DNA from 3 places in the Streptomyces sp. NPDC000345 genome. Region 1 is predicted to be linked to each of the others. Evidence: riboswitches for the same ligand, from Rfam matches in the RefSeq annotation. Region 1 holds a riboswitch; each other region holds the start of a gene.
What was found. Region 1 has a riboswitch for thiamine pyrophosphate ahead of thiC (phosphomethylpyrimidine synthase ThiC). Riboswitches for the same ligand answer to the same signal wherever they lie in the genome.
Positions count from the first base shown of each region.

Region 2: linked by a shared signal. The riboswitch ahead of ACFY30_RS26345 (thiamine ABC transporter substrate binding subunit) and the one ahead of thiC (phosphomethylpyrimidine synthase ThiC) in region 1 are both predicted to bind thiamine pyrophosphate.
Region 3: linked by a shared signal. The riboswitch ahead of thiO (glycine oxidase ThiO) and the one ahead of thiC (phosphomethylpyrimidine synthase ThiC) in region 1 are both predicted to bind thiamine pyrophosphate.

Region 1 is NZ_JBIAZE010000009.1:221,912-231,989, reverse strand. Features, by position in the region: gene ACFY30_RS23155 (DUF5326 family protein) at 1-9, shown strand, start outside; gene ACFY30_RS23150 (IclR family transcriptional regulator) at 216-1,091, shown strand; gene ACFY30_RS23145 (SsgA family sporulation/cell division regulator) at 1,192-1,638, shown strand; gene ACFY30_RS23140 (YibE/F family protein) at 1,786-3,453, opposite strand; TPP riboswitch at 3,850-4,038, shown strand; gene thiC (phosphomethylpyrimidine synthase ThiC) at 4,031-5,839, shown strand; gene ACFY30_RS23130 (VOC family protein) at 5,919-6,323, opposite strand; gene ACFY30_RS23125 (LysR substrate-binding domain-containing protein) at 6,441-7,337, shown strand; gene ACFY30_RS23120 (VWA domain-containing protein) at 7,384-8,883, shown strand; gene ACFY30_RS23115 (hypothetical protein) at 9,025-9,906, opposite strand.
Region 2 is NZ_JBIAZE010000011.1:205,344-215,421, forward strand. Features, by position in the region: gene tsf (translation elongation factor Ts) at 1-192, shown strand, start outside; gene pyrH (UMP kinase) at 378-1,136, shown strand; gene frr (ribosome recycling factor) at 1,357-1,914, shown strand; gene ACFY30_RS26320 (phosphatidate cytidylyltransferase) at 1,914-3,128, shown strand; gene ACFY30_RS26325 (SRPBCC family protein) at 3,306-3,755, shown strand; gene ACFY30_RS26330 (hypothetical protein) at 3,788-4,237, opposite strand; gene ACFY30_RS26335 (MFS transporter) at 4,733-6,010, shown strand; gene rlmN (23S rRNA (adenine(2503)-C(2))-methyltransferase RlmN) at 6,307-7,413, shown strand; TPP riboswitch at 7,440-7,546, shown strand; gene ACFY30_RS26345 (thiamine ABC transporter substrate binding subunit) at 7,617-8,699, shown strand; gene ACFY30_RS26350 (ABC transporter permease) at 8,675-10,078, shown strand, end outside.
Region 3 is NZ_JBIAZE010000031.1:10,349-20,426, forward strand. Features, by position in the region: gene metF (methylenetetrahydrofolate reductase [NAD(P)H]) at 1-3, opposite strand, end outside; gene thiE (thiamine phosphate synthase) at 180-827, opposite strand; gene ACFY30_RS39190 (Rv2175c family DNA-binding protein) at 868-1,233, opposite strand; gene ACFY30_RS39195 (NAD(P)/FAD-dependent oxidoreductase) at 1,351-2,598, opposite strand; gene ACFY30_RS39200 (hypothetical protein) at 2,631-2,981, opposite strand; TPP riboswitch at 3,037-3,148, shown strand; gene thiO (glycine oxidase ThiO) at 3,146-4,312, shown strand; gene thiS (sulfur carrier protein ThiS) at 4,309-4,509, shown strand; gene ACFY30_RS39215 (thiazole synthase) at 4,515-5,309, shown strand; gene pknB (Stk1 family PASTA domain-containing Ser/Thr kinase) at 5,685-7,625, shown strand; gene ACFY30_RS39225 (deoxyribonuclease IV) at 7,671-8,549, shown strand; gene ACFY30_RS39230 (DUF4396 domain-containing protein) at 8,624-9,115, shown strand; gene ACFY30_RS39235 (sulfite oxidase-like oxidoreductase) at 9,135-9,767, opposite strand; gene bfr (bacterioferritin) at 9,942-10,078, shown strand, end outside.

The DNA of each region.
Region 1 (10,078 bases):
GACTGGTGAGCGGTACGGGCGGCGCCTGAGCGGTAACAGGAATCGCCTGTTCCCTCGCCCGGGGGAAGTTTGGCGCAGGGCCCGGCTGTGGGCGGTGGCGGACGGTTAAAGTCCGGAACTCGTCGCGGGGAAGAGCCCCGCGAGCGGCGTACACCCCCCTCCCGTGTTTCCCCGCACGGGCCGCCCCCTCGCGCTTCGGGAGTGACCCCTTGGCCATGGTCGACACCGCATCCGTGGAATCGCACGCGCCCCCCGCCCCGCGGTCCTCCGCACCCCCGCTCCAGCGCCCGCCGAGCACGGCCCTCCCCGAGCAGCCCGGCGCCGCCACGAGATCGCCTCACCCGGCCTCGACGCTCATCGGCTCCGTCCAGCGGGCGATGCGTCTGCTGGAGTCCGTCGCCGCGCACGAGTGCGGAGCCCCGGCCAAGCAGTTGGCCCGCGAGACCGGGCTCGCGCTTCCCACGGCCTACCACCTGCTGCGCACCCTCGTGTACGAGGGCTATCTGCGCCGGGACAAGGGGCTGTTCTTCCTCGGCGAGGCGGCCGAGCGGCTGGGCAGCAGCGGAGCGGCGCAGAAACGTCGCAGCACGGTCGCCGACATCCTCGCCCAGTGGCGCGATTCGATCGGTGCCCCCGTGTACTACGCCCGGTACCGCGACGGCGAGATCGAGGTCATGTGCGTCTCCGACACCCCCGCCAACCCGGCGGTGGAGGAGTGGGCCGACTTCCGCGAGACCGGGCACGCGCACGCCGTCGGACAGTGCCTGCTGTCCCAGCTGGACGAGGACGCCCGCCGCGACCACCTGAGCCGCTACCCGGTCCGGTCGATCACCCCGTACACCGTCCGTGACGACCACACCCTGCTGCGGCGTCTGGAGCGCATGCGACGCATGGAACCGGTCGTGGAGCGGCAGGAATACGCATTGGGCACGGTGTGCGCCGCGATCCCGATCACCGTGGGCACCGCGGCGGCGACGATGGCCATCTCCCTGCCCGCACATCAGGCCGAACGACTGCTCCCCGCGGCGCGGCGGTTGCAGAGCGAGGTCGGGCGCACGCTGGGGTCAATTGCGATCTCTATCAGCATCTGAAAACTCACTCCTTGTGATGTGTTGTGCACTTTCAGCAAGATGCGATGCAGTGTCTTGGGTTGATTACCGGCCATTCGACGGCAAATGACGGGGTAACGCGATGCGCGAGTCCGTACAGGCAGTTCAGGCAGAAGTGATGATGAGCTTCCTCGTGTCCGAGGAGCTCTCGTTCCGCATTCCGGTGGAACTGGGCTATGAGGCGTGCGATCCCTATGCCGTACGGCTCACCTTTCATCTGCCTGGTGACGCCCCGGTGACCTGGGCCTTCGGGCGCGAGTTGCTCATCGACGGGGTGGGCCGGCCGTGCGGGGAGGGGGACGTACGGGTCTCGCCCGTGGACCCCGATGTGCTCGGCGAGGTTCTGATCCGGCTTCAGGTGGGCGGCGACCAGGCGCTGTTCCGGTCGTCGGCCGCCCCCTTGGTGGCCTTCCTGGACCGCACCGACAAGCTGGTGCCGCTGGGCCAGGAGGGTGCGCTCGCCGATTTCGACACGCACCTCGACGAGGCGCTGGACCGGATCCTGGCGGAGGAGCGAAGCACCGGCTGACCCGCCCGGGGCAAGCCGTGACGGAACGCTTCGCCACGGGGGTGGGGGCCCGCAGTAACGCTTCTTCTCTGATCTGCCGGTGGCTCGCCCTCCGCCGGGGCGGGGGGCGCCTCTCGGGCGCCCCGCCGCCTCAACGCTTCCGCCGCCTCAGCGCTTGCGCCGCCTGCCCCGGCCGCTCCGGGGCTGGGCGGGGCCTGCCGCCGCTCCCGCCGGAATCGACTCCGTCACCGAAGCGGCCGCTGTTCCCGTTTCCGGGCGGTCGGCCGCGACCACGAGGGCCGCGAGAGCCGTCGTGACCGGAACCGACGCCACCAGGCCGATCGAGCCCACCAGCGTGCGCACGATCTCCTCGGCGACCAGCTCGCTGTTGGCGACCGCGCCCACGCTGCTCTGCGCGATCGAGAAGAGCAGCAGCAGCGGCAGCGCGGCACCGGCGTAGGCGAGGACGAGCGTGTTCACCACGGACGCGATGTGGTCGCGGCCGATACGGATGCCGGCCCGGTACAGCCCGCGCCAGCCCATCGCCGGGTTGGCCTCGTGCAGCTCCCAGACCGCGGAGGTCTGGGTGACCGTCACGTCGTCCAGGACACCGAGCGAGCCGATGATGATGCCGGCGAGCAGCAGACCGCTCATGTCGATCGACGGGTACAGGCCGTGGATCAGGCCGGTGTTGTCGTCCGTGTTGCCGGTGAGCGCGGCCCAGTCGATGAACCAGGAGCCGAGGAAGCCGATCAGCATCAGTGAGATGAGCGTGCCGAGCACGGCTACGGACGTACGGGCCGAGAGACCATGGCACAGATACAGGGCGATCAGCATGATGGCGCTCGATCCCACCACGGCCACCAGCAGCGGGTTCGAGCCCTGCAGGATCGCGGGCAGGATGAAGAAGTTCAGGATCAGGAAGCTGGCGGCGAGCGCCACCAGCGCCATGACGCCCCGCAGCCGCCCGACGATCACGACGGCGACCGCGAAGATGATCGCCAGCACCGTCATCGGGACCCGGCGGTTCACATCGGTGACCGAGTACTGCAGGTCCTTCGGCGCCGAGGGCTCGTAGGCGACCACGACCTTCTCGCCCTCGTGCAACTGCCGTGACTGGTCCGGCTGGACGATCTCGGTGAAGGTACGGCCCGTGTCGTCGCCGGTGTCCACACGGATCGTGGCCTTCTTGCAGGTGCCGTTCGCCTGCTGCTCGGCGGAGGAGCCCTCGGCGGTCGAGGTGTCGCCGGTCGGCGTACCGCCGGAGGCGTTCACCGACTGGCAGCTCACGCTCACCACCTTGGTGACCGTGGCCTGCTGGGTCTGCCGGTCGAAGCCGACCCCGGTGCGCTCGTGCGCCGGGGCACCACCCGGCCACAGCACCACCAGCCCGACCAGCACCGCCGCCGCGAACGGGATGAGGACGGCCGCGATGACCTTGCGGAGATGCTTGGAGACCGGGGCGGCCGGGCCATGACTGTGGCTGTGCCCGTGCGTATGCCCGCGGGCGCCACCCGAACCGGCGCCGTGCCCGCCGTGCCGGCCGTCACCCGGGCCGTGCCCGCCGGTGTGCCCGTCGCCGGGGCCGTGCGCATGTCCTTCGCCGGCACCGTGCCCGGGTCCGTGTGCAGGGCCTCGGCCGTGTTCCGCACCGTCGTGGGGCTCATGCCCCCCGCCGTACGCCTCACCGGCGTCCTGCCCCTGGTCCGTGCGGTATCCCGCACCGTCACGGTGCTGGTGACCTCCGCCGTATTCCTGGCCGGGGCGGTGGCCGTGGTCTCCGCCGTATCCCTCGCCGCCGCCGTGCCCGGGACCTCTGTCCTGTTCTTGCCCCAGCGGACCACGGCCATGTCCGGGACCGGCCTCGCGGCCCTGGCCGTTGCCTGGCCCGGGACCACGCCTGAGGTCGTGGCCGCGGCCGGAGTCGGGTGCCCGCCCGGGCCCGCTGCCGAAGTCGCGGTCGTCTCCGCGGCCCTGGGAGGGCGCGCTGCGAGGACCGCCGAGAGGACCGTTCCCGGGGCCATGGCCGGGGCTGCTCCCGTGGCCGCCCCCGGGACCGTTCCCCGGGCCGCCGCCAGGACCGTTTCCGGGGCCGCCGCCGGTGCCGGGCCTGCGGGGTGGCTCGGGCGGCGGATACGGGGGCTGGTGTGTCGTGGTCACCGCCCGATCATCGCAAGAACGAAAGAGGCCCACTGTTCACCGCGCCACAAAGGACGCTAGCGTGGAGCCACCTTTTGCACACGCGGGAGCTCGGAGCACCGGGCTGAGAGGGCGCTGACCTCCGTCTTCGCGATGTTTCACGTGGAACGTCACTTGAGCCGAGTGATGTGTCACATGAACGTCGGCAGACGGTAGCCGCTGCGTCGACCGCCGAACCTGTTACCGGGTAATGCCGGCGTAGGGAGTAGGTCTCATGACCAACAAGGACGCACGCACGCCTGCCTTCACGCAGAACGCGGCCGGCGGAAACGCCGCCGACGCGACCAGCGAGAAGGCCGGGAAGTCCATCGGCTGGCACAAGGGGTACGTCGAGGGCAGCCGCCCCGACCTGCGCGTGCCGGTTCGCCAGGTGCATCTCACCAACGGTCGGTCGGTCACGCTGTACGACACCTCCGGCCCGTACACCGATCCGCTCGTCGACACCGACGTACGCAGGGGCCTGGCGCCGCTGCGCGAGAACTGGATCATCGCTCGCGGCGACACCGAGGAGTACGCGGGCCGTCCCGTCCGTCCCGAGGACGACGGCATCAAGCACACCGCGCCACGCGGCGGACTGCGCAATCTCGACGCGGTGTTTCCGGGACGCCCGCGGCTGCCGCGCCGCGGCCGGGACGGCAAGGCAGTCACCCAGCTCGCGTATGCGCGCCGGGGGGAGATCACGCCCGAGATGGAGTTCGTGGCTCTGAGGGAGAACGTTTCTCCCGAGGTGGTCCGCGAGGAGATCGCGGCGGGCCGGGCGGTGCTGCCCGCCAACGTCAACCACCCGGAGATCGAGCCGATGATCATCGGCAAGGGGTTCCTGGTGAAGGTCAACGCCAACATCGGCAACTCGGCGGTGACGTCCTCCATCGAGGAGGAGGTGGAGAAGATGACCTGGGCGACCCGCTGGGGCGCCGACACGGTCATGGACCTCTCCACCGGCCGCAACATCCACACCACCCGCGAGTGGGTGCTGCGCAACTCCCCCGTCCCGATCGGCACGGTGCCGCTCTACCAGGCGCTGGAGAAGGTCGACGGCAAGGCCGAGGAACTGACCTGGGAGATCTACAAGGACACCGTCATCGAGCAGGCCGAGCAGGGCGTGGACTACATGACGGTCCACGCGGGTGTCCGCCTCCCGTACGTCCCCCTCACCGCGAACCGCAAGACCGGCATCGTCTCGCGCGGCGGCTCGATCATGGCGGCCTGGTGCCTGGCGCACCACAAGGAATCGTTCCTGTACGAGAACTTCGAGGAACTCTGCGAGATCCTCGCCGCCTACGACGTCACCTACTCGCTGGGTGACGGCCTCAGGCCCGGCTCGATCGCGGACGCCAACGACGAGGCGCAGTTCGCGGAGTTGCGCACGCTCGGGGAACTCAACGCGATCGCCAAGCGTTTCCACGTACAGACCATGATCGAGGGCCCGGGCCACGTCCCGATGCACAAGATCAAGGAGAACATCGACCTTCAGCAGGAGATCTGCGATGAAGCTCCGTTCTATACCCTCGGCCCGCTGACCACGGACGTCGCGCCGGCGTACGACCACATCACCTCCGGCATCGGTGCCGCGATGATCGCCTGGTGGGGCACGGCCATGCTCTGCTATGTCACGCCCAAGGAGCACCTGGGCCTGCCCAACCGTGACGACGTCAAGACCGGCGTCATCACCTACAAGATCGCCGCCCACGCGGCCGATCTCGCCAAGGGGCACCCCGGTGCGCAGGAATGGGACGACGCGCTGTCCGACGCCCGTTTCGAGTTCCGCTGGGAGGACCAGTTCAACCTGGCCCTCGATCCTGACACGGCCCGGGAGTTCCACGACGAGACCCTGCCCGCGGAGCCGGCCAAGACGGCTCACTTCTGCTCGATGTGCGGGCCGAAGTTCTGTTCGATGAAGATCTCTCAGGACATCCGCAGGGCGCACGGCGGGAGCCAGGAGGAGATCGAGGAGGGCATGGCCCAGAAGTCGAAGGAGTTCGCGGCGAGCGGGAACCGCGTGTATCTCCCCCTCGCCGACTGAGGCGGCCCGGCAGGGGACCGAGGCCGTCCCGAGGGTCCCGGTCCGGGGAGTGGCTGACCCGGACCGGGCGCCCGGCCGGTCAGGCCGGGAGGTCCTGCGGGTACCAGCGGAGTTCCACGGTGTTGCCGTCCGGGTCCTGGACGTAGACCGACGTGGCGGTGCCGCGTGCGCCGAAGCGCTCCACGGGGCCTTCGAGGACCGTGAAGGTTCCCGTCCTGATGAACTCGTCCCAGTCCAGGGGGTCCACGGTGAGACATATGTGGTCGACGTTGGACTCTCCGCGGGGCCGGCCGACCAGGTCGAGGATGGTGTCGGGGGTGATCCTCACCGAGGGGAAGGGGACCTTGCCGGCCCGCCATTCGGCGACGCGTACCGGTTGCAGGCCGAGGTGTCCGGCGTAGAAGTCCAGGGCCCGCTCGATGTCGCCGACGTTGAGGACCAGGTGGTCGAATGCCTTCACGCGTAGAGCGGTCGAAGCGGTCATGGCGGGCTCCTCGGGTGGGGGTGCGGGCGGACACCTCTCACGATCCGCTGAAGGGCATCCGCCATCAAGGCAGGATCGGCATAAGATCGTTGAGCATGGCTAAACGCCGGGGGGACCGTGCTGGAACGGGTGGAGATCGAGACCTTTCTGACGCTGGCCGAGGAGCTGCACTTCGGCCGTACCGCCGAGCGCCTGCGCGTCACGACGGGGCGCGTCAGCCAGGTGATCAAGAAGGTCGAGCGGCGGATCGGGGGCTCGCTGTTCGAGCGGACCAGCAGAACCGTGCGACTCACGCCGATCGGACGGCAGTTGGCCGATGATCTGGTTCCCCTGGTCGCGGGGATGGAGGAGGCGCTCCGGCGTGCGGCTGACGCCAGTCGCGGTGTCACGGGAGAACTACGGGTCGCCTTCCTCGGCGAGGGGACGGCACCCGCCCTCCTGAAGGCGGTCGCCCTGTTCGGTGAGCGGCACCCGGACTGCAGAGTCGACGTACGGGAGGTTCAGCTGTCCAACTCCCGTGCCAGCCTGCTCGACGGCTCGATCGACGTCCTGATCGCCTCGTACCCGTTCGACGGCATGGCCTGCGGCCCGGTCATGCTCAGGGAGAGACGGGTCCTCGCGGTCGCCGCCGGGCATCCGCTCGCCGGCGAGGAGGCGGTGTCGCTCGAAGTGCTCGCGGACCATCCCGTGGTGCAGTACCCGGAGGTGACCTCGGCGGGGTTCAAACGGGACCGCACACCGGACCGCACCCCCTCGGGCCGACCGGTGCCCAAGGGGCCGACCGGAGGGTCCTTCTCCGAGATGCTCACGCTGGTGGCGATGGGCAGAGGCGTTCTGCCGGTCGGCGAACACGCCCGGCGCTACTACCCCCGGCCGGACGTGTCCTACGTACCCCTTCACGACGCGCCGCTGATCGAGCGGGGGCCGGTCTGGAGGGAGGGGAACACCACGCAGCGGATCCACGCGTTCGTCCGGGCAGCGGCCGACGCCGCGGAGAACCCCGCGTTCGCCTGAGCGCGCACGGCTCGGAAAGGCGGGGCGTCGGTGCTTGACTGAGCCCATGACTGCGCGATCCATGAGCAAGGGCGCGAACCTGCCGGTCGACTCGCCCGCAGTTCGTGTGGAACTGAGCTGGTCCGAGGGGACCGGAGGACCGGACGTCGATGCCTCGGCTCTGTTGCTGACCGCTGCCGGCCGGGTGCGGGACGACGGTGACTTCGTCTTCTACAACCAGCCGCGTCATACGTCCGGCGCCGTGACGCACCTCGGCAAGCAGCGGGCCGGCGGAGTCGTGACCGACACGGTGCAGGTGGACCTCGGCGCGCTGGAGAGCGCCATCGCGCGTGTCGTGCTGTGCGCGTCGGCCGACGGCGGCACCTTCGGACAGGTGTCCGGCCTGACGCTGCGGTTGCTCGGCCCGGACGGGCGGTCCGAACTGGCCCGCTTCGAGATGCGGGCGGAGACGGAGACGGCGTTCATCGGCGGCGAGCTGTACCAGCGCGAGGGGCGCTGGAAGTTCCGCGCGGTCGGTCAGGGGTATGCCTCCGGACTCGCCGGTCTGGCCACCGACTTCGGGATCACGGTCGACGAGGAACCGTCCGGCGCGGCCGCCCCGCCGTCCCCCGCGGCGGCTGCCCCGGCACCTCCTGCCGCAGCCGCCCCGACGCCTCGCGCCGCGGCCGCCCCGCCACCCCCTGGGGCGGTCGCCCCGCCCTTCCCCGCGGGGGCCGCCCCGGCGCCTCCCACCCCGCCCCCTTCGTCGCCCGCCGCGACCACGCCGCCTTCCGGCCCCCGCCTGACCAAAGGCGAGGAGCGGCTGCCCGTGGATATGCGCAAACGGTTGTCCCTGCGCAAGGAACAGGTGGCCGTCAGCCTGAGCAAGCGCGGCGCCGCGGGGATCCGCGCCCGGGTCATCCTCGTCCTGGACGCCTCCGGCTCGATGGCGTTCCTGTACTCGCGCGGTGTGGTGGCGGACGTCGTGGAGCGCATGGCCGCGGTGGCGGCCCAGCTCGACGACGACGGTGAGATGCAGGCCTGGACGTTCGCCAGCAACCCCGCACGACTGCCCGACCTGCGCCTGGGCGAGCTCCCCGAGTGGCTGCGGCTGCATGTGCGGGTGGGCGAGATCAGCCTGTTCCGCCGGGGCAAGAAGCCGCGCAAGGGACTGGAGGCGGGGCAGGTGGACATGCGGGCGGTCGGCATCCAGAACGAGGAGCAGAAGGCGATCGCCGAGGTCAGGGCCTATGTGCGGGACAACCCCGCGACCGCGCCCACCCTGGTCCTGTTCTTCTCCGACGGAGGGGTCTACCGCGACGCGGCGATCGAGCAGGAGCTGCGCGCGGCGGTCGAGGAACCGGTCTTCTGGCAGTTCGTGGGGCTCGGCCGGTCCAACTACGGCGTCCTGGAACGGTTCGACACGCTTCCCGGCCGTCGCGTCGACAACGTCGGCTTCTTCGCCGTGGACGACATCAGCACCGTCCCGGACCAGGAGCTCTACGACCGGCTGCTGTCGGAGTTCCCGTCCTGGATCACGGCGGCCGGCCGGGCGGGCATCCTCTGATCCGCGCCGGCCTCGGCTGATCCACGCCGGTCTCGGCTGATCAGCGCAGACATGGGCCGGTCCACGCCGACATCGACCGAACGGCTTGCGCTCCCCCACGCTCCCCAGGTCCACACGCGTACGGGGGCGCAAGCCGAGGGCCTATTCCGGCTGGTGCTCCGGGCCGCCGAAGTCCGGGCTCGTGTAGTCCGGGCTGGTGAAGCTCGGGCGCGGGCCGGTCCCCGGGCCGCCGTCGGGGCTGGTGAAGCCCGGACGGTCGTACCCGATCTTCGGGAGGCGACCGGTGGGGGCCGGCGGTGACGGTTCCGGGCGCAGCGCGGCCGTCGTGCCGGGGTCGGCGAGGGCTTCCCGCAGGAACGGCAGGATCCCGCGCTCCAGCAGGGCGTCCCGCCAGGCCTCCCTGGCGCGGTCGACCTCGTCGCTCAGTTCGCCGTACGGTCCGGCCTCCAGCGAGGGACGGTTGCGCAGTGCGGTGAGCAGCAGCCCGACGGTGGCGACGAGGATCGCCGCGGCGGCGATGGCCCCGAACGCCCATCCGACGTTGAGCATGGCCTGGGCGACCGTCTGATCGGGTTCGACCGCCCTGAGGAGGTAGCCCACGAGCAGGAAGATCACCGCGGCGGTTCCGGCGAGGACGGGGGTGAGGACGGCGGCGACGGCGACGGCGCCCGCCCCGGCGGCCTCGGCGGCCTGCGCCGCCTCCCCCATGGTGGTGGCGAGCCCCATCGCGGCCGCGCCCGGCTCACCCGGGCCGGACTCGTGCGGGGACGACGGGGTGGACGGCGCCGGGTGGCGCAGTTCCTCGCGGACCTTCACATAGTGGTGGTACTCGGTCGCCGCGGCGGCCGTGATCAGCGCGGTGGCGTTGAGCGCCATGGTGCGCAGTTGTTCGGGGTTGAGCCGCTGTCCGACCGCGGCCAGTTCCGGGTGGTGTGGTGCGGAGCGCAGCGCCTCGTCGAGGACCCGCTCGTACTCCTGGCGGTCCTCACTGTGCAGGTGCTGCGGAACGCTGTTCATGTGCATCCCCCGATGCTCCGTAGGGCTTGGGGCTCGCATGCCAACGAGCCGTCGGGCAGAAACGGAGGGGAGCCTGCTACGGATAAGCCGATGGTAGAGCGGCGACGGCCCGTGGTGACAGGGGGTTTGCCGAAATTGGCCCCTGGCCTGCGACGCCGCAGGCCGCCCCGACGCGGGC
Region 2 (10,078 bases), on a different contig from region 1:
ACCACCCGCGCCGAGGGCAAGCCCGAGGCCGCGATCGCCAAGATCGTCGAGGGTCGCCTCAACGGCTTCTTCAAGGACGCCACGCTGCTCGGCCAGCCGTACGCGCTCGACAACAAGAAGTCCGTCCAGAAGGTCCTGGACGAGGCCGGTGTCACCCTGAAGCGCTTCTCGCGCATCAAGGTCGGCATCTGAGTCCGTACCGCGATCGACGCGCGACCCCGATAGGGTCGACGTAAGTCGTCCGCGTACGCCGTCACGCACGCGTGACGGACAGCAGATCTGACGAGGAGGCCATTGCCGCGCATGGGTTGCCCAGGACACCCCACCGGCAATGGCCTTCTTCGCATGTGCACCACGTGAAAGAGGCGGGATCTCCCATGACCACCAAGGCCCAGAAGAGCGACGACGGCAAAGTACGCGGCCGGTTTCTGCTGAAGCTGTCCGGCGAGGCATTCTCCGGCGGCGGGGGCCTGGGCGTGGACCCCGACGTGGTGCACAAGATCGCCCGGGAGATCGCGGCCGTGGTCCGGGACGGCGCGGAGATCGCGGTCGTCATCGGCGGCGGCAACTTCTTCCGCGGCGCCGAACTCCAGGTGCGCGGCATGGACCGAGCCCGCTCCGACTACATGGGCATGCTCGGCACCGTCATGAACTGCCTCGCCCTCCAGGACTTCCTGGAGAAGGAGGGCATCGACAGCCGGGTGCAGACCGCCATCACCATGGGGCAGGTGGCCGAGCCGTACATCCCGCTGCGCGCGGTACGGCACCTGGAGAAGGGCCGTGTGGTCATCTTCGGTGCCGGAATGGGCATGCCGTACTTCTCCACCGACACCACCGCCGCGCAGCGCGCCCTGGAGATCAACGCCGAGGCGCTGCTGATGGGCAAGAACGGCGTGGACGGCGTCTACGACTCCGACCCCAAGACCAACCCCGAGGCCGTCAAGTTCGACGCCCTCGGCTACGGCGAGGTCATCACACGCGACCTCAAGGTCGCCGACGCCACCGCCATCACCCTGTGCCGCGACAACAAGCTCCCGATCCTCGTCTTCGAGCTTCTGGCCGAGGGCAATATCGCTCGCGCCGTCAAGGGTGAGAAGATCGGCACGCTTGTGGGTGAGCAGGGCAGCCGGGCCTGACCGGAAACCCCCCGGTTCCTGACCGGAAAGCCCCCGGTTCCTGACCGGTAGGGACTCCGGGTTCGAACGACAACACCTGACCGGGGGACGGACCCTGGTCGGAGGATGGACAATGTCCTGCCGGTCGGGAACCGTGCAGGAAGAAGACGCGACGCAGCCGGCCGCCGCCACCGACAGGGAACCGCAGCCGGGCCTTACTCAAGACACGCAGGAGCAAGTGGTGATCGAAGAGACCCTCCTCGAGGCCGAGGAGAAGATGGAGAAGGCCGTCGTGGTCGCCAAGGAGGACTTCGCCGCGATCCGCACCGGCCGTGCGCACCCGGCGATGTTCAACAAGATCGTGGCCGACTACTACGGCGCGCCGACGCCGATCAACCAGCTGGCTTCGTTCTCCGTGCCGGAGCCGCGCATGGCGGTCGTGACCCCGTTCGACAAGACGGCGCTGCGCAACATCGAGCAGGCGATCCGTGACTCCGACCTGGGCGTCAACCCGAGCAACGACGGCAACATCATCCGTGTGGTGTTCCCCGAGCTCACCGAGGAGCGCCGCCGGGAGTACATCAAGGTCGCCAAGGGCAAGGCGGAGGACTCCCGGGTGTCCATCCGTTCCGTGCGCCGCAAGGCCAAGGACGCGATCGACAAGCTCGTCAAGGACGGCGAGGTCGGCGAGGACGAGGGCCGCCGTGCGGAGAAGGAGCTCGACGACACCACCGCGAAGTACGTCGCCCAGGTGGACGAGCTCCTGAAGCACAAGGAAGCGGAGCTGCTCGAGGTCTGATGAACGACTCTTCCTGGGGCTCTCCGCCTCAAGCCGGGGTGCCCGGTTCACGAACCGGGGCACACCCCGGGTACTGGGGACCCGTCGACCAGGGGCCTGTCCAGGGGGCTGCCCCGGCGGGTCCCGCGTACGATGCGCCTGAGGCGCAGCAGACTCGCCCCATGCCCATCGTCCCCGACGTACCCGCACACGGCGGAAACCAGGATGACGACCCGGGGGCCGCTCGGCTGGGCGGCCCCTCGTTCCGAGACGAGACGTACCGCCCCGGAACGCCCGACGAGGCGTTGCGCGCGGAGACGTTCCGCCACGAGACCACGCCGGCACAGCCCCCCGCGGCGGTGCCGCAGAATCCGGAACCCATGCCCGACGCCCCGCAGCCCGCGCCCGCACCGCAGAAGAAGAGCGCGGGCCGAGACCTGGGCGCGGCCATAGGGGTCGGGGTCGGGCTCGGCGTGGTGATCGTCGCCTCGCTGTTCATCGTCAAGGCCGTGTTCGTCGGCGTGATAGCCGTCGCCGTCGTCGTGGGCCTGTGGGAGCTGACCAGCAGGCTGCAGGAACGCAAGGGGATCAAGGCACCCCTCGTGCCGCTCGCGCTCGGCGGCGCAGCGATGGTCGTCGCCGGCTATGTGCGGGGACCCGAGGGCGCCTGGGTCGCCATGGCCCTGACCGCTCTCGCGGTCCTGGTCTGGCGGATGACGGAACCGCCGGAGGGCTACCTCAAGGACGTCACGGCCGGCGTCTTCGCGGCCTTCTACGTCCCGTTCCTCGCCACCTTCGTCGCCCTGATGCTCACCGCCGACGACGGCCCGCAGCGCGTCCTGACGTTCCTGCTCCTCACGGTCGTCAGCGACACCGGCGCCTACGCTGTCGGCTGGCGCTTCGGCAAGCACAAGCTCGCTCCGCGCATCAGCCCCGGCAAGACCCGCGAGGGCCTGCTGGGCGCGGTGTCGTTCGCGATGGCCGTGGGCGCGCTGTGCATGGAGTTCCTGATCGAGGACGGCACCTGGTGGCAGGGCCTGCTGCTCGGCCTCGCGGTCGCGGCCAGCGCCACGCTCGGCGACCTCGGCGAGTCCATGATCAAGCGGGACCTGGGCATCAAGGACATGGGCACGCTGCTCCCGGGCCACGGCGGCATCATGGACCGCCTGGACTCCCTCCTGCCGACGGCTCCGGTCGTCTGGCTGCTGCTCGTGCTGTTCGTCGGGTCCGGCTGACCGGCGGCCCGTACCCGAGGCCCGCGGGCCCCCGTCCCGGTCACCCGGGGCGGGGGCCCGCTGCCATGGCCCGGCGGGCCGGCGAGTGGGACGATTGCTCCAGGAGGACTTTTCCCGGCGTTACGCGTTCTCCGCAGGGATTCCCAGGGGGGATCGTCCTGAAAGGGGGCGGGCGTCATGTCCGGCTTCCGTGAATCGATCGACGTCGACCGCAGCCCCGAGGATGTGTGGGCGTACCTCATCGATCCGTCCCATCTGCCCGAATGGCAGGCGAGCGCGGTATCGGCCGAGCCGCTCGACTCCGGGCCCGTCGGGGTCGGCTCCCGGGTGCGCATCACACGGCACGTCGGGCGCCGGGACATCCCGATGACCATGGAGTACACCGAGTGCGACCCCCCGCACGCCTGGGGCATGCAGGGAGTCGACGGCCCCATCCGCGGCCATGTCCACGGCGAGATCGACCCGCTCGACGACGGCCGCCGCTCCCGCGTGACCATGGAGCTCGACTTCGAGGGCAAGGGCATGGGCAAGGTCCTGCTCCCCCTGGTCGTCCGGCCCCAGATCCGCAAGGAGCTGCCGCTCAACGAACGGCTGCTGAAGGACCGGCTGGAGCACGGGACGGCATAGGGAGACTCCTGCTCTGCCGGCGTCGCCGTCGATTATCGCCAGACCTGGATCCGCACCGAAAAGGCGCCGGATCCGTTCCCGGGTTTGTTGTCGTTGATGCGGAGGGCCAGGCGTGTTTCTCCCGGGCCGAGGCTCTCGTTCCGATAGGTGCGCCGAAGGGAGGTGCCGACGAAGAAGTAGCCGTCCTCCGCGGTCTTGCCGAGCAGACTGAACGGCGCGGCACCCGGAAGAGGGCTGTCATTGCCGGCGCTCCAGCCCGCCCAGCCGTTGGGGCCGTTCTCGCCGGTGAACCAGACGCCGGCCCAGATGCTTCCGCTCGCACTGATGTCGACCCAGTCGCCGTTCTTGAGGTGCACGTTGGTGTCGACGTCGGTGTTCCATTCCGCAACAGTGATGTACTTGTCCACGATGACAGGCATGTGCCCTCGTTTCTTCACCGGAGTTGCCCTGAGCCGCCGATTCATTCGGCTGCCGATCGCCAAAACTGCTCCTTGGTGTTCGCTGATCGCAACCCGCGCCGAGGCGTATATTTTCTCGCTCCGTGATTTTCAGCTACGCCTTTTCCTGCTCCGCAATCTCCAGAAATAGGGAATTCGAATACGCCGCGCGCGTGACACCGCTCGCGGCAGCGCGGGGACGGGCCGTCCGGGGGCGAGGGGGCGACGGCAGACCGACTACGGGACTGGTGCGGCCCGCGGCTCGGCCCAGGACCGCGCCCAACTCGTGCGGCGGCAGACAGGTCGGCTCCGAGCTCCGAGACGATCACGCCCAGCTCCCGGCGCGTTCGGGCCACTCCTTCCGGACCGCGGGACTTCTGGTCAGCTCGCCGACCGGCCGGCTGTCCACAAAACCGATCGCCTTCCGGCCCGGGCCGTGGCTACGGTTCACGCATGACTGTTACGCCCCGTGTTTCTTAGCTCGGACACCAGCTTCGACGTCACTCGTGTGTCCTTGATCTGTCACGGAGCGTAACTTCCTTGAATACTCTTCGCGGTCCCGGTCTGTTCCGGAACCGGGACTTCTCGCTGCTGCTGAGCGGCCAGTTGGTCTCTGCCATCGGTGACCAGGCTCATCTCATGGCCCTGCCGCTGATCGTGCTGGCCCTCACCGGGTCGGCTGCCCAAGCCGGGTTCGTCCTCGGCCTTGGCACCCTGTCGTTCCTGGTGTTCGGTCTGATTGCCGGCGCCCTGGTCGACCGGTGGGACCGTAAGGCCACCATGATCTGGTGTGAGCTCGGCCGGGCCGTGCTCACCGCCGGCGTCGCCATCGCGCTGTGGCTGAACAGGCTCGCCATGCCCCAGCTGTATGCGACAGCGGTGCTTGTCGGGATCCTGACCACTCTCTTCCAGGTGGCGAACACAGCGGCGTTGCCCAACGTGGTCGGTCCGCGTCAGTTGTCCGCCGCGCTCGGCTACTCGCAGTCCGCCGCCGGCGCGGTGGGCATCTTCGGAGCCTCACTCGCCGGTGCGCTCTACTCCGTCGGCCGGACCGTGCCGTTCGCCGTCAACGCTGTTTCCTTCGCGGTGTCCGCGGCGTCGCTGCGCTTGATGCGTGCTCGATTCCAAGTGGACCGGCAGGACGTGCGGACGACGTCCCGACTCACCGCCGAGATCCGAGAGGGGCTCGGCTGGCTCTGGCGCCGGCCGGTCATCCGCTTCCTCACTCTGGTCTCGGCCGCTGACAAGGTGCGATACGGCGCCGGATACCTGTTGATCATCACCCTCGCCCGACAGGTGGGTGCCTCACCGCTGTGGATCGGCGTCATCTTCAGCGGCGCGGCGGTCGGTGCCATGGCGGGGGCACTGGTCTCGGACAAGGTCACGCGCCGCTTCCCGCTGGGCCGGATCGCCGTGGTGATGCTGTGGCTGGAGGCATTGATGTTCCCGCTGTACGCGCTCGCGCCCAACCCGCTGCTGCTGGCTGCGGTCGCGGCCGCCGAGTCGCTGGTGGCCCCGGTCTATGCGGTGGCCATGACCACCCACCAGCTGGCCATCACTCCCGATGAGCTGCGGGGCCGCGCTACGAGCGCGGTCTCCACGCTCACCACGGGCGCCTTGTCGATCGGCACGCTCGCAGGCGGCGCGCTGATCACCGCACTGGGTGCCGAGCCGCTGGTCTGGCTCTGCGGAGCATGGCTGCTCATCCTGGCCCTCCTCACCACCGCCAACCGGGCCGTGCGGCAGGCGCCGCCGGCGGGTGCGCTTCCACAGCAGCAGACCGCCGGCGCGGCCGAGACCGCCGATGTGACGGACTAGCACACAGGGCTGCGGCCACCGTTGACCGTCAGTGGGCGAAGGTCACCGACGGCTCAGCGGTGGCCGCTGGTCGCACCGCCGGCCCGCTCCTGCGCTGACGCCGGCCACGTCCTGGAACAGGCGGAGAGGCCCTCCACATGCCTTGATCCGGGAAAGGCCGGTGGGCTTACGGAGTTCCCTGCCCAGGTGCGGCGCGGGCGGGCGAAGCCCTGCTCAGCCTCGGGTGCCAGGGCGAAGCGGCTCCACCTGGCTCGCGGCGCAGGTCACAGAAATCGATCTGCGACACTGGTACAGCCATGCCTAAGCCCGGAGAACTCACTTTCGTCGCCCCCCGCGGAGCCAAGAAGCCGCCGCGGCACCTTGCCGACCTCTCGCCGGCCGAGCGGAAGGAAGCGGTCGCGGAGATCGGTGAGAAGCCGTTCCGTGCCAAGCAGCTCTCGCAGCACTACTTCGCGCGGTACGCGCACGACCCCGCGGAGTGGACCGACATCCCCGCCGGGGCGCGGGAGAAGCTGCGGGACGCTCTGCTGCCGGATCTGATGACCGTCGTACGGCACCTGTCCACCGACCAGGGCACCACCCGCAAGACGCTGTGGCGGCTGTTCGACGGGACGCTCGTGGAGTCGGTGCTGATGCGGTACCCGGACCGGGTGACCATGTGCATCAGCTCGCAGGCGGGGTGCGGGATGAACTGCCCGTTCTGCGCCACCGGGCAGGCGGGGCTCGACCGGAATCTGTCCACCGCCGAGATCGTGCACCAGATCGTCGACGGGATGCGGGCCCTGCGGGACGGGGAGGTCCCCGGTGGGCCCGCCCGGCTGTCCAACATCGTGTTCATGGGGATGGGCGAGCCCCTCGCCAACTACAAGCGGGTCGTCGGAGCCGTCCGGGCGCTCACCGATCCGGCGCCGGACGGGCTCGGGCTCTCGCAGCGCGGGATCACCGTGTCGACGGTCGGGCTCGTGCCCGCCATCCACCGGTTCTCCGACGAGGGCTTCAAGTGCCGTCTCGCCATCTCGCTGCACGCGCCGGACGACGAGCTGCGCGACACCCTCGTCCCCGTGAACACGCGGTGGAAGGTGCGCGAGGTGCTCGACGCCGGCTTCGAGTACGCCGAGAAGTCGGGCCGCCGGCTGTCCATCGAGTACGCCCTCATCCGGGACATCAACGACCAGGCCTGGCGAGGCGACCGGCTCGGGCGACTGCTCAAGGGCCGGCCCGTGCACGTCAACCTCATCCCGCTCAACCCGACCCCCGGGTCGAAGTGGACCGCGTCGCGGCCCGAGGACGAGAAGGCGTTCGTCGAGGCCATCGCGGCGCACGGGGTGCCCGTCACCATCCGGGACACCCGCGGCCAGGAGATCGACGGGGCGTGCGGTCAGCTCGCGGCCACCGAGCGGTAGTCTGACCTCAGTACCAGTACATCTTCATATTCCGACAGGGGAGCGCCACAGCGCTGAGAGTGCGGCACCAGGCCGCAGACCCTCTGAACCTTGCCCAGGTCATTCTGGGTAGGAAGTTCGGTCATCGCTCAAGCTGTTGTGCCCCGCCCGGCCGCCCCGGGCGGGGCCGCGTCTCTTCCTGGTCAACCCCAGGAGGAAAACCAGTGCACACCAGGACGTTCGTGGCCGCCGCCGTCGGCCTCGGTCTCGTCACACTGTCCGCGTGCGGTACGGAGTCGTCCGACGACAGCGCGTCGAACAGCGGTTCCAAGACCGTCACCCTCGTCAGCCACGACTCGTGGGCCGTCTCCAAGAGCGTGCTCGCCGGCTTCGAGAAGGAGTCCGGGTACAAGGTCAAGGTCCTCACGGACGGCGACGCCGGGCAGGCCGTCAACAAGGCCGTCCTCACCAAGGACAACCCTCAGGGCGACGTCTTCTTCGGCGTCGACAACACCCTGCTCTCCCGCGCCCTCGACAACGGTCTGTTCCAGTCCTACGAGGCCAAGGGGCTCGACCAGGTCGGCAGCGCGTACCAGCTGGACTCCGGCAAGCACCGGGTCACGCCCATCGACTACGGCGACATCTGCGTCAACTACGACAAGAAGTACTTCGCCGACCACGAGCTGGCCCCGCCGGCCACCTTCGCCGACCTGGTCAAGCCCGCGTACAAGAACCTCCTCGTCACCGAGAACGCCTCCACCTCCTCGCCCGGCCTCGGCTTCCTGCTCGGCACGGCCGCCCGGTACGGGGACGACGGCTGGGAGGGCTACTGGAAGCAGCTCAAGGCCAACGGCGTGAAGGTGGTCGACGGCTGGGAGCAGGCGTACAACGAGGAGTTCTCCGGCTCGGCCGGCGGCAAGAAGGCCAAGGCGGACCGGCCGCTCGTCGTGTCGTACGCCTCCTCGCCGCCCGCCGAGGTCATCTACGGCGACCCGAAGCCGAGCACCGCGCCCACCGGCGTCGCGACCGGCACCTGCTTCCGGCAGGTCGAGTTCGCCGGGCTGCTGAGCAACGCGCGCAACAGCGCGGGCGGCAAGGCGCTCATCGACTTCCTGATCACGAAGAAGTTCCAGGAGGACATGCCGCTCAACATGTTCGTCTACCCGGTGGTGAAGGGCGCGGGCGTGCCCGCCGAGTTCACGCAGTACGGGCCCGCCGCCGAGGACCCCGAGACCATGGACCCGGCGAAGATCGCCGGCCATCGCGACCAGTGGGTCAAGTCGTGGACCTCGCTCGTACTGAAGTAGTCCCCGCCGGGAAGCGGTCCGGGAACGCGGCGCGGCTCGGGCTGATGGCCCTGCCCGTCGCGTTCTTCGGGCTCTTCTTCGCCTACCCCGTCGCCGCGATCGTGGCGCGCGGGCTGAGGACCGACGGGGTGTGGCGGTTCGGACGGCTGGCCGACGTCCTGGGCCAGTCCGACATCCGGCACGTCCTGTGGTTCACCACCTGGCAGGCGTTCGCCTCCACCGCGCTCACCCTGCTGGTGGCGCTGCCGGGCGCGTATGTCTTCGCGCGCCTCGACTTCCCCGGCAAACAGGTGCTGCGGGCCGTGGTGACGGTCCCGTTCGTGCTGCCGACGGTCGTCGTCGGCACGGCGTTCCTCGCGCTCGTGGGACGCGGCGGACTGCTCGACGAGCTGTGGGGCGTACGCCTGGACACGACCGTGTGGGCGATCCTGCTCGCCCATGTCTTCTTCAACTACGCGGTCGTCGTACGGACCGTGGGCGGACTGTGGGCGCAGCTCGACCCGCGGCAGGAGGAGGCCGCGCGGACGCTGGGCGCGTCCCGCCTGCGCGCCTGGCGCACGGTCACCCTGCCCGCCCTCGGGCCGGCCGTGGCCGCCGCGGCGCTGATGGTCTTCCTCTTCACCTTCACCTCCTTCGGTGTGGTCCAGATCCTCGGCGGGCCCACCTTCTCCACCCTCGAGGTGGAGATCTACCGCCAGACCTCCGAGATCTTCGACCTCTCCACCGCCGCGGTGCTGACGATCGTCCAGTTCGCGGCCGTGGGCGCGATCCTCGCCGTGCACGCGTGGACCGTACGGCGCCGGGAGAGCGCGCTGCGGCTGGTGGACGCGAACCTGACCGCCCGACGGCCGCGCGGGGCCGGGCAGTGGGCGCTGCTGGCCGGGGTGCTCGCGAGCATCGCCGTGCTGCTGGTGCTGCCCCTCGCCGTGCTGGTGCAGCGGTCCCTGGACGCGCCGGACTTCGCCTACTACCGGGCGCTGACCAGCGAGGACGGGAACGTCTTCCTCGTCCCGCCGATCGAGGCGATCGGCAACTCGCTGGAGTACGCCGCCGCCGCGACCGCGATCGCGGTGGTGATCGGCGGCCTGGCCGCGGCCGCGCTCACCCGGCGGGACGCGGGACGGCTCGTCCGGGGCTTCGACGCGCTGCTGATGCTGCCGCTGGGCGTGTCGGCGGTGACCGTCGGCTTCGGGTTCCTGATCGCGCTGGACGAGCCCCCGCTGAACCTGCGGAGCAGCTGGATCCTCGTCCCGCTCGCCCAGGCGCTGGTCGGGGTCCCCTTCGTCGTACGGATCATGCTGCCCGTGCTGCGGGCGGTGGACCAGCGGCTGCGGGAGGCCGCGGCCGTGCTCGGGGCGTCGCCCTGGCGGGTGTGGCGG
Region 3 (10,078 bases), on a different contig from region 1:
CATACCCGCAGGTTAACCAGGGGCCGACGGTCACCCAACCGGATGACGGATATTTGCCCGGATTGTCGGCTTGTTGTCCACCCTTCGGACAGGCGTCCGGCCGAACGGCCGCAGGGACCGTCGGGCCGGGACGGACGGACCCGGGACCGACGGACCCGCAACGCACGGGCCCGGGGCCGTCAGACGTCGCGCAGTCGCTTCGCGAACTCCGCCGCCGCGGCACCCGGATCGTCCGCCTCGGTGATCGCCCGGACGACGACGACCCGGCGGGCGCCCGCCTCCAGCACCTCGTCGAGGTTGCCGAGGTCGACGCCGCCGATCGCGAACCAGGGCCGGTCCGTGCCCAGGGCGGCCGTGTGGCGGACCAGGCCGAGGCCGGGGGCGTGCCGGCCCGGCTTGGTGGGGGTGGGCCAGCAGGGGCCGGTGCAGAAGTAGTCCACGCCCTCCTGGACGGCGGCGGCCTCGGCCTCCGCCTCGGCGTGCGTGGAGCGGCCTATGAGGACGTCGTCGCCCAGGACGGCGCGGGCCGCGGGGACCGGCAGGTCGCCCTGGCCGAGGTGGAGGACGTCGGCCGCGGCGGCGTGGGCGACGTCCGCGCGGTCGTTGACCGCGAGCAGCTTCCCGTGCCGGGCGCAGGCCTCGGCGAACACGGCGAGGTGCTCCAGTTCCGCGGCGGCCTCCATGCCCTTGTCCCGCAGCTGCACGATGTCGACGCCGCCCGCGAGAACCGCGTCCAGGAACTCCGGGAGGTCGCCCTGGCGGGTGCGGGCGTCCGTGCACAGGTAGAGACGGGCGTCCGCGAGGCGGGCGCGGGCGGTGTCGGTCATCGGTGTTCCCCGTGGTTCCGTCGTGTCGTTACCGGTTGCCTCAGACGGCGAGCGCCTGGGCGCGGCGCTTCACCTCCGTACCGCGATTCTCGCTGAGGGCCTGGGCGGGGGTGCCGGGCAGGCTCTCGTCGGGCGTGAAGAGCCACTCCAGCATCTCTTCGTCGGTGAAGCCGTCGTCCCGCAGGAGCGTCAGGGTGCCGGACAGGCCCTTGACGACCTTGTCCCCGTCGATGAAGGCGGCGGGGACGTGCAGCGCGCGGTTCTCACCACGGCGTACGGCGATGAGCTGGCCTTCCTTGATCAGCTGTCGCACGCGGATCACGTCGACATCGAGCATCTCCGCGATGTCGGGCACGGTGAGCCAGGCGGGTACGAGAGCATCGGTCTTTGCGTCAATCTCGGTCACGGGGTCAAGGGTAGGCGCATGTCCGGGTGGGCCGCGATGGCCGTTCTCCGGGTGCTGCGCCGTGGGGACCGGTCGCGCCCACGCGGCGGAGCCGCTCGTGTCACGGCCCGCGCCGCTTCAGGCAGGCGCAGTCGCGGTCTTCAAGGGCCGGCCCGGATCCGCCAGTGCCTCCGCGTCCATGCGCCTGCCCGCCTCGATCAGGCGTCTGCCCTGGGCGAGATCGCGTGGGCGCCCCACCGCCAGCAGAGCCACCAGGCGGTCCTCCCGCAGCCAGCACACGCTCCAGGCCGGTCCGGCCGGATCGCCGCGCCACACCATGCGGTCGGCCACCGCGTGGTGGCCCGCGTACTGGACGAAGCGGCCGAACTGCTCGGACCAGAAGTACGGCACCGGGTCGTAGATCACCGGGGGCTCGTCCGTGGCCGTTCCGAGGATGTTGGCGGCGACCGTGCGCGGGCCCTGGAGGGCGTTGTCCCAGTGGTGGACGAGGAGGCGTTCGCCGTACCGCCCCGAGGGGAAGGAGGCGCAGTCGCCGACCGCGTACACGTCCGGCACCGAGGTGCGCAGCCGGTCGTCGGCGACGACCTCGTGGTGCGCGCCCAGTTCGACGCCGGAGCCGGTCAGCCAGGCGGTGGCGGGGCGGGCGCCGATGCCGACGACCACGGCGCCGGCGGGCAGCCGGGAGCCGTCGTCGAGGACGACCGCACCGGGTTCGACACGCTCCACGCGCGCGTGGGTGCGCAGGGTGATGCCGCCGTCGGCGTACCAGGAGGTCATCGGGGCGGCGACCTCGGCCGGCAGGGCGCCGGCGAGGGGCCGGTCGGCGGCCTCCACGACGGTGACCGCGCAGCCGGCCTCGCGCGCGGCGGTGGCGAACTCCGCGCCGATCCAGCCGGCGCCGACGACCACGAGGTCGTGCTGGCGGGCGAGCACCGGCCGCAGCCGTTCGGCGTCGTCGAGGGTGCGCAGCAGATGGACGCCGGGCACGCCCTCGGCGCCCGGCAGCCGGATCGGTTCGGCACCGGTGGCGAGCACGAGGACGTCGTAGGGGACGGGCCCGGCCTCGGTGTCCACCTCGTGGTCGGCGGCGCGCAGGCCGAGCACCTCGCGGCCGAGCAGCAGCTCGATGCCGAGGCTCTCGAAGTCGACCTCGAACGCGGAGCCCTCGGCCTTGCCGAGCAGCACGGCCTTGGACAGCGGGGGCCGGTCGTAGGGCTGGTGGGGCTCCGCGCCGATCAGTGTCACGGTGCCGTCGAAGCCCTGTTCCCGCAGGGCGACCGCGGTCTGCACCCCGGCCATGCCCGCGCCGACGACGACCACGCGCCGCCCCGCCGGCCTGTCTTCTTCCCGCCTCTGCTCACTCACCCGATCACCCTAGACATGTGACGATTCGTCAGTCAGCCGTCCTGCTCCGTGACCTGCTCCACAACGCTGGTGCCGCTGCCCTGCTGCGACTCCCAGGACCAGGTCTCCTCCAGGCGCACGCGCCCGTCGGGCAGTTCCACGACCGTCGAGACGCAGTGCCCCGAGGACGTCGACCCGTCGTGCTTGAGCTGGACGTACCGGAAGTCGAGACGGTCCCCCTGACGGGTACCCACGAGATGGCCGCGCACGACGTCGCCGCCCGCGTAGTCCGCCCAGATCACACCGTCCCGCTCGCGGTAGGCGAAGCGGGTGCGGGTGCCGACCTGGCCCGGGGCCTGGTCGGCGACGGGGGCGAGGACGAGACCGTCGAGCGAGCGGTGCATGACGAAAGGCTCCCTTTACAGGTGCGCGGAACCACGGGCTAGGGTGTGGCCAACGTAGAGCACTCGCGGGAGCCCGGACGCACCGGGCTGAGAGGGAGGCTGGCGGCCTCCGACCGTACGAACCTGATCCGGGTCATGCCGGCGAAGGGAGGGGCTGGACGCCCATGTCGCGTACACGTACATCCGACGTCCTGGTCGTGGGGGGCGGGATCATCGGGCTCGTCACGGCGTGGCGGGCCGCGCAGCGCGGGTTCGCCACCGCCGTGGTGGACCCCGAGCCGGGCGGCGGGGCCGCGCGGGTGGCCGCCGGGATGCTGGCCGCCGTCACCGAACTGCACCACGGCGAGCAGACCCTGCTCGGCCTGAACCTGGCCTCGGCCCGCCGTTACCCGGACTTCGCCGCCGAGCTGACGGAGGTCACCGGGCTGGACCTCGGCTACCGCCGGTGCGGCACGCTCGCGGTCGCGCTGGACGCCGACGACCGCGCCCATCTGCGGGAGCTGCACGCGCTGCAGGCCGGGTCGGGGCTGGATTCGGAGTGGCTCACGGGGCGGGAGTGCCGGCGCCTGGAGCCGATGCTCGCACCGGGGGTGCGCGGCGGGCTGCGGGTGGACGGCGATCACCAGATCGATCCGCGGCGGCTGGCCGACGCGCTCGTCACCGCGTGCGAGCGGGCGGGCGTGGTCTTCCACCGGGCGTGGGCAGAGCGGCTGTCGGTCGGGGGCGAGCGGGCCGTGGGGGTCGTGACCGGGGACGGTACGGCCCTGGGGGCGGGGCAGGTGGTGCTCGCGGCGGGCAGCCTCAGCGGGCGGCTGGCGGGCGTCCCGGAGGACGTGCTCCCCCCGGTGCGGCCGGTGAAGGGGCAGGTGCTGCGGCTGACCGTGCCGCCCGGGTACGCGCCGTTCCTGAGCCGTACCGTGCGGGCCGTGGTGCGCGGCAGTCAGGTGTACCTGGTGCCCCGGGAGAACGGCGAGCTGGTCGTGGGCGCGACGAGCGAGGAGCTGGGCTGGGACACGACGGTGACGGCGGGGGGCGTGTACGAGCTGCTGCGCGACGCGCACGAACTGGTCCCCGGCATCACGGAACTGCCGTTGGTCGAGACACGCGCGGGCCTGCGCCCCGGCTCCCCCGACAACGCGCCGCTGCTCGGGCCGACCCGGCTGGACGGGCTGCTGCTGGCCACCGGGCACTACCGCAACGGGGTGCTGCTGACCCCGGTGACCGGCGACGTGATGGCGCACGCCCTGGCCACCGGTGAACTCCCCGACGAGGCCCTTCCCTTCACACCCCGGCGCTTCGGTGCCGCCGTCCTCACGGAGCTGCCCGCATGAACATCTCGGTGAACGGCGAGCGGCAGATGGTCGCTCCCGGTACGGCCCTCGACAGCGTCGTACGGTCCCTGACGCCGGCGGCCTCCGGGGTGGCCGCCGCGCTGAACGAAACGGTCGTCCCGCGCGCGCGGTGGTCCGCCACGGCACTCTCCGAGGGTGATCGCGTGGAAGTCCTCACCGCCGTGCAGGGAGGATGAGCGCCGTGGCCGACGATCCCTTCTTCCTCGGCGGTACGTCCTTCTCGTCCCGGCTGATCATGGGTACCGGGGGTGCGCCCAGCCTGGAGGTGCTGGAGCGGGCGCTGGTCGCGTCCGGGACCGAGCTGACGACGGTCGCGATGCGGCGGGTGAACCCCGCCGTCCGGGGTTCGGTGCTGTCGGTGCTCGAGCGGCTGGGCATCCGGGTGCTGCCGAACACGGCGGGGTGCTTCACGGCCGGGGAGGCGGTGCTGACGGCGCGGCTGGCGCGGGAGGCGCTGGGGACCGAGCTGATCAAGCTGGAGGTCATCGCCGACGAGCGGACCCTGCTGCCGGATCCGGTGGAGTTGCTGGAGGCGGCGGAGACGCTGGTGGACGACGGGTTCACGGTGCTGCCGTACACGAACGACGATCCCGTGCTGGCGCGGAAGCTGGAGGACGTGGGGTGCGCGGCGGTGATGCCGCTGGGGTCGCCGATCGGGTCGGGGCTCGGGATCCGCAATCCCCACAACTTCCAGCTGATCGTGGAGCAGGCGCGGGTGCCGGTGATCCTGGACGCGGGGGCCGGTACGGCGTCGGACGTGGCGCTGGCGATGGAGCTGGGGTGTGCGGGGGTGATGCTGGCGTCGGCGGTGACGCGGGCGGCGGATCCCGAGCGGATGGCGTGCGCCATGCGGGCCGGTGTCGAGGCGGGACGGCTGGCCCGGCTGGCGGGCCGGATCCCCCGGCGCTACTTCGCCGAGGCGTCGTCTCCCGCGGAGGGCCTGGCCGTGCTGGATCCCGAGCGCCCCGCGTTCTGACCGCCGGACCGGTCCCGTCGTCCCTCTCCCACCCGCGCACCACCCGCTTCCCACCGGTCGAGAGGTGAACCTCGCCCGCGGGGGGCCGCACCATCTGCGGGCACCCCACCGCGGGCCACGCGACCGCCGACGCCGGCCCGTCGCGGGCCCCGAGGGCCGTTCCCCGGCCCGTCGCGGGCCCGCCCGGTCCACCGCCGGCTTTCGGCCGGTCGGTCGTGGTTCCTCCCCGGCCGTGGTGCGGGCAGGGGGTGTGGGTGGGCTTTCGCGGGGGTGCCTTCGCCTTCGGAGCGGGGTTCGCGTCACAGGTCGGCTGCAGTCCTGCTCCGAAGGGGTGGAAGCCGTGGAGGTGTCGGTGGTGGCTCGTAGACTCGCTGCGTGGACACGACCCTTCAGGACCCTCTGGTCGGGCAGGTGCTCGACGGTCGGTATCGCGTCGACGCGCGTATCGCGGTGGGCGGGATGGCCACGGTCTATCGGGCCGTGGACACCCGCCTCGACCGTGTGCTCGCGCTCAAGGTGATGCACCCGGCGCTCGCGGCCGACGGGTCGTTCGTCGAGCGGTTCATCCGTGAGGCCAAGTCCGTGGCGCGGCTCGCGCATCCCAACGTGGTCCAGGTGTTCGACCAGGGCGCGGACGGGTCGTACGTGTATCTCGCCATGGAGTACATCGCCGGGTGCACCCTGCGTGACGTGCTGCGCGAGCGCGGGGCGCTCCAGCCGAGGGCCGCGCTCGACATCCTGGAGCCCGTGCTCGCCGCGCTCGGCGCCGCGCACCGGGCCGGGTTCGTGCACCGGGACATGAAGCCCGAGAACGTGTTGATAGGGGACGACGGGCGGGTCAAGGTCGCGGACTTCGGGCTGGTGCGGTCCGTGGACACCGTGACCAGTACCACCGGGGCCGTGCTCGGGACCGTCTCGTATCTCGCGCCCGAGCAGATCGAGCAGTCCGGTGCCGCCGACGCCCGCGTCGACGTGTACGCGTGCGGTGTCGTGCTCTACGAGATGCTCACCGGTGAGAAGCCGCACGAGGGCGACTCCCCCGCGATCGTGCTCTACAAGCACCTCCACGAGGATGTGCCGCCGCCCTCCGCCGCCGTGCCGGGGCTGCCCTTCGTCCTGGACGAGCTCGTGGCCTCGGCCACCGCCCGCACCCCGGCCGTCCGGCCGCACGACGCCGCCGCGTTCCTCGCGCAGGTGCGGGACGCGCGGGGCGCGCTGAGCGAGGAACAGCTGGACGCGCTGCCCCCGCAGGCCGTGTCCGCGGCGCACGACAACGCCGATGACCGCACCAGCGTCATCCCCCGCTCGCTCACCGTGCCCAGACCGCTGCCGGTCAACGAGGACGACGTCCCCGGCGACGGCGGCTCCGTCCACCGCACGTCCCGGTTCCAGAGCCCTCCGCCCCTGCCGCCCCGGCGCCGGACCGGGCGGCCCCGGGGCGGAACGCTCGCGGTCCTCGCCGTCGTGCTGCTGGTGCTGGGGGTGGGCGCCGGCGTCTGGTACATCAACTCCGGTCAGTTCACCAAGGTCCCCGCGGTGCTGACGCAGTCCCAGGCGAAGGCGGAGAAGCGGCTGGAGGCGGCCGGCCTCGAAGTGGGCAAGGTCGAGCACGCCTACAGCGACACGATCAAGCGCGGCAGCGTCATCAGCACGGACCCGGAGCCGGGCGCCAGGATCCGCAAGCACGACGCGGTCACGCTGACCGTCTCCGACGGCCCGCAGACCGTGAAGGTGCCGGACCTGACGGGCTCCCGGCTGGACAAGGCCAGGGAACTGCTCAAGTCGGACGGCCTGGAGCCGGGGCTGGTCACCGAGGAGTTCAGCGACGACGTCATCAAGGGGTTCGTCGTCAGCACCAGCCCCGGGGCGGGCGTCGAGCGGCGCGCGGGCTCGGCGGTGGCGATCGTCGTCAGCAAGGGCAGCCCGGTCGACGTCCCGGACGTCACCGGCGAGGACCTGGAGGACGCCAGGGCCGAGCTGGAGGAGGCCGGCCTGAAGGTGGAGGTCTCCTCGGAGGAGATCAACTCCGAGTTCGACAAGGGCCAGGTCGCCGCCCAGTCGCCGGATGCGGACAAGCAGGTCGCCGAGGGCGACACGGTGACGCTGACCCTGTCCAAGGGGCCGGAGATGGTCGAGGTCCCGGACGTGGTCGGCGACAGCGTCGACGACGCGAAGGACGCGCTCGAGGCCGCCGGATTCGAGGTGGAGGAGGACCGCGGGCTGCTCGGGCTGTTCGGCGACACGGTGAAGAGCCAGTCGGTGGAGGGCGGCGGGACCGCGCCCAAGGGGTCGACGATCACGATCACCATCCGGTGACCGGGCGGCGGCGGGGCGGGTCCCGGGGCATGACACCCTGAACGGGTGAGTCAGAAACGCCCCTTCCCCTCCCGCAACCCCGTCGGCGGCCATGTCCCCGTGGCCGGCGGACTGCACTCCGTGGGGTTGTCGTACGCCCACGACCTGAAGGCCGAGACGGTCCAGGTGTTCGTCGCCAACCCGCGCGGCTGGGCCACCCCGGCCGGGAACCCGGCGCAGGACGAGGCGTTCCGGGAGGGCTGCGCGGCGGAGTCGATCCCGGCGTACGTCCACGCGCCGTACCTGATCAACTTCGGCTCGCACACCGAGGCGACGGTGGAGCGGTCCGTGGAGTCGCTGCGCCACTCGCTGCGCCGGGGGCGGGCGATCGGCGCCCTGGGAGTGGTCGTGCACACGGGGAGCGCGACGGGCGGGCGGGAGCGGTCCGTGGCGCTGCGGCAGGTGCGGGAGCGTCTGCTGCCGCTGCTGGACGAGCTGACCCATGACGACGACCCGTTCCTGCTGCTGGAGTCGACCGCCGGGCAGGGCGCTTCCCTGTGTTCCCGGACCTGGGACTTCGGGCCGTACTTCGAGGCGCTGGACGCCCATCCGAAGCTCGGCGTCTGCCTCGACACCTGTCATGTGTTCGCCGCCGGGCACGACCTGACCGGCCCGTCCGGCATGCACCGGACCCTCGATTTGCTGGTGGACACCGTCGGGGAGGGCCGGCTGAAGCTGATCCACGCCAACGACTCCAAGGACGTGGTGGGCGCCCACAAGGACCGGCACGCCAACATCGGCGCGGGTCACATAGGCGAGGACCCGTTCCGCGCCCTGATGACCCACCCGGCCACGGAGGGCGTGCCGCTGGTCATCGAGACCCCCGGCGGCAAGGAGGGGCATGCGGCGGACGTGGAGCGGCTGAAGAAACTCCGCGAGATGTGACCCGTTCAGGAATACCCCTGGGGGGTATACGGTTCCTGTCGGTGCAGGAACCGTCGTCCGACATTGGGGGCATCATGCAGCACGAGGCGCACACGGCACACGCTCACCACCGGCACGCGCCGGCCGCCGGCAGCACCTGGGCCACGGCCGCGCAGGCCACCCTGCACTGCCTCACCGGCTGCGCCATCGGCGAGGTGCTCGGCATGGTCATCGGCACGGCGCTCGGCTGGGGCAATGTGCCGACCACGGCCTTGGCGATCGTCCTGGCCTTCTTCTTCGGTTACTCGCTCACCCTGCGCGGGGTCCTGAAGGCCGGCCTCGGCTTCCGTGCCGCCCTCCGGGTGGCGCTGGCCGCGGACACCCTGTCGATCGCGGTGATGGAGCTGATCGACAACGGCGTGATCGCGCTGTGGCCGGACGCGATGGACGCCGAGCTCGCCGACGTCCTGTTCTGGGCCTCGCTCGCGATCTCGCTGGTCATCGCCTTCGTGGTCACCGTGCCGGTCAACAAGTGGATGATCGGGCGCGGCAAGGGGCACGCGGTGGTGCACCGGTACCACCACTGACGGGCGTGGACACCGGGAGTCAGAGCTCGGGGCCGTCCCCGGGCTCCTCCTGGTAGGAGTACCGCTGCTCCTGCCAGGGGTCGCCGATGTTGTGGTAGCCGCGCTCCTCCCAGAAGCCCCGGCGGTCGGCGGTCATGTACTCCACGCCGCGGACCCACTTGGGCCCCTTCCAGGCGTAGAGGTGGGGGACGACCAGGCGGACCGGGAAGCCGTGCTCGGCGGTGAGGAGCTCGCCGTCCTTGTGGGTGGCGAAGATCGTGCGCTCGGAGGCGAAGTCCGCGAGGCGCAGGTTGGAGCTGAAGCCGTACTCCGCCCACACCATCACATGGGTGACGTCGGCGGCGGGCGGGGCGATCTCCAGGACGGTCCGGGCCGGGATCCCGCCCCACTCGGCGCCGAGCATGCTGAACTTCGTCACGCAGTGCAGATCGGCCACCACGGTGGTGTACGGCAGGGCCGTGAACTCCTCGTGGTTCCAGCAGCGCTTCTCACCGTCGGCGGTGGCGCCGAAGACCCGGAACTCCCAGCGCTCGGCCCGGAACTTGGGGACCGGGCCGTAGTGGGTGACCGGCCAGCCCCGCTGCAGTCGCTGCCCCGGCGGAAGCTCGGACGGTGCTGCTTCTCCAGATTCGCGCTCCACCGGCTGACCCATGTCTCCATCCTGACAGACCCGACACAGTGCACATGACCGGCCATGTCCCGAATCGGGCAACACCGGCTAAGCGTGCACCAACTTACTAAGTACACACTTACTGGACGATCTTCTGCGCCGGTGAAATCATGCGGCGGCAACCTCCCCGACCCCCACGTGGAAGGAGCCTCTGCGATGCAGGGCGACCCCGAGGTCATCGAGTTCCTCAACGAGCAGCTCACCGCCGAGCTCACCGCGATCAACCAGTACTTCCTCCACGCCAAGATGCAGGAGAACCTCGGCTGGACGAAGCTCGCGAAGTACACGCGGCA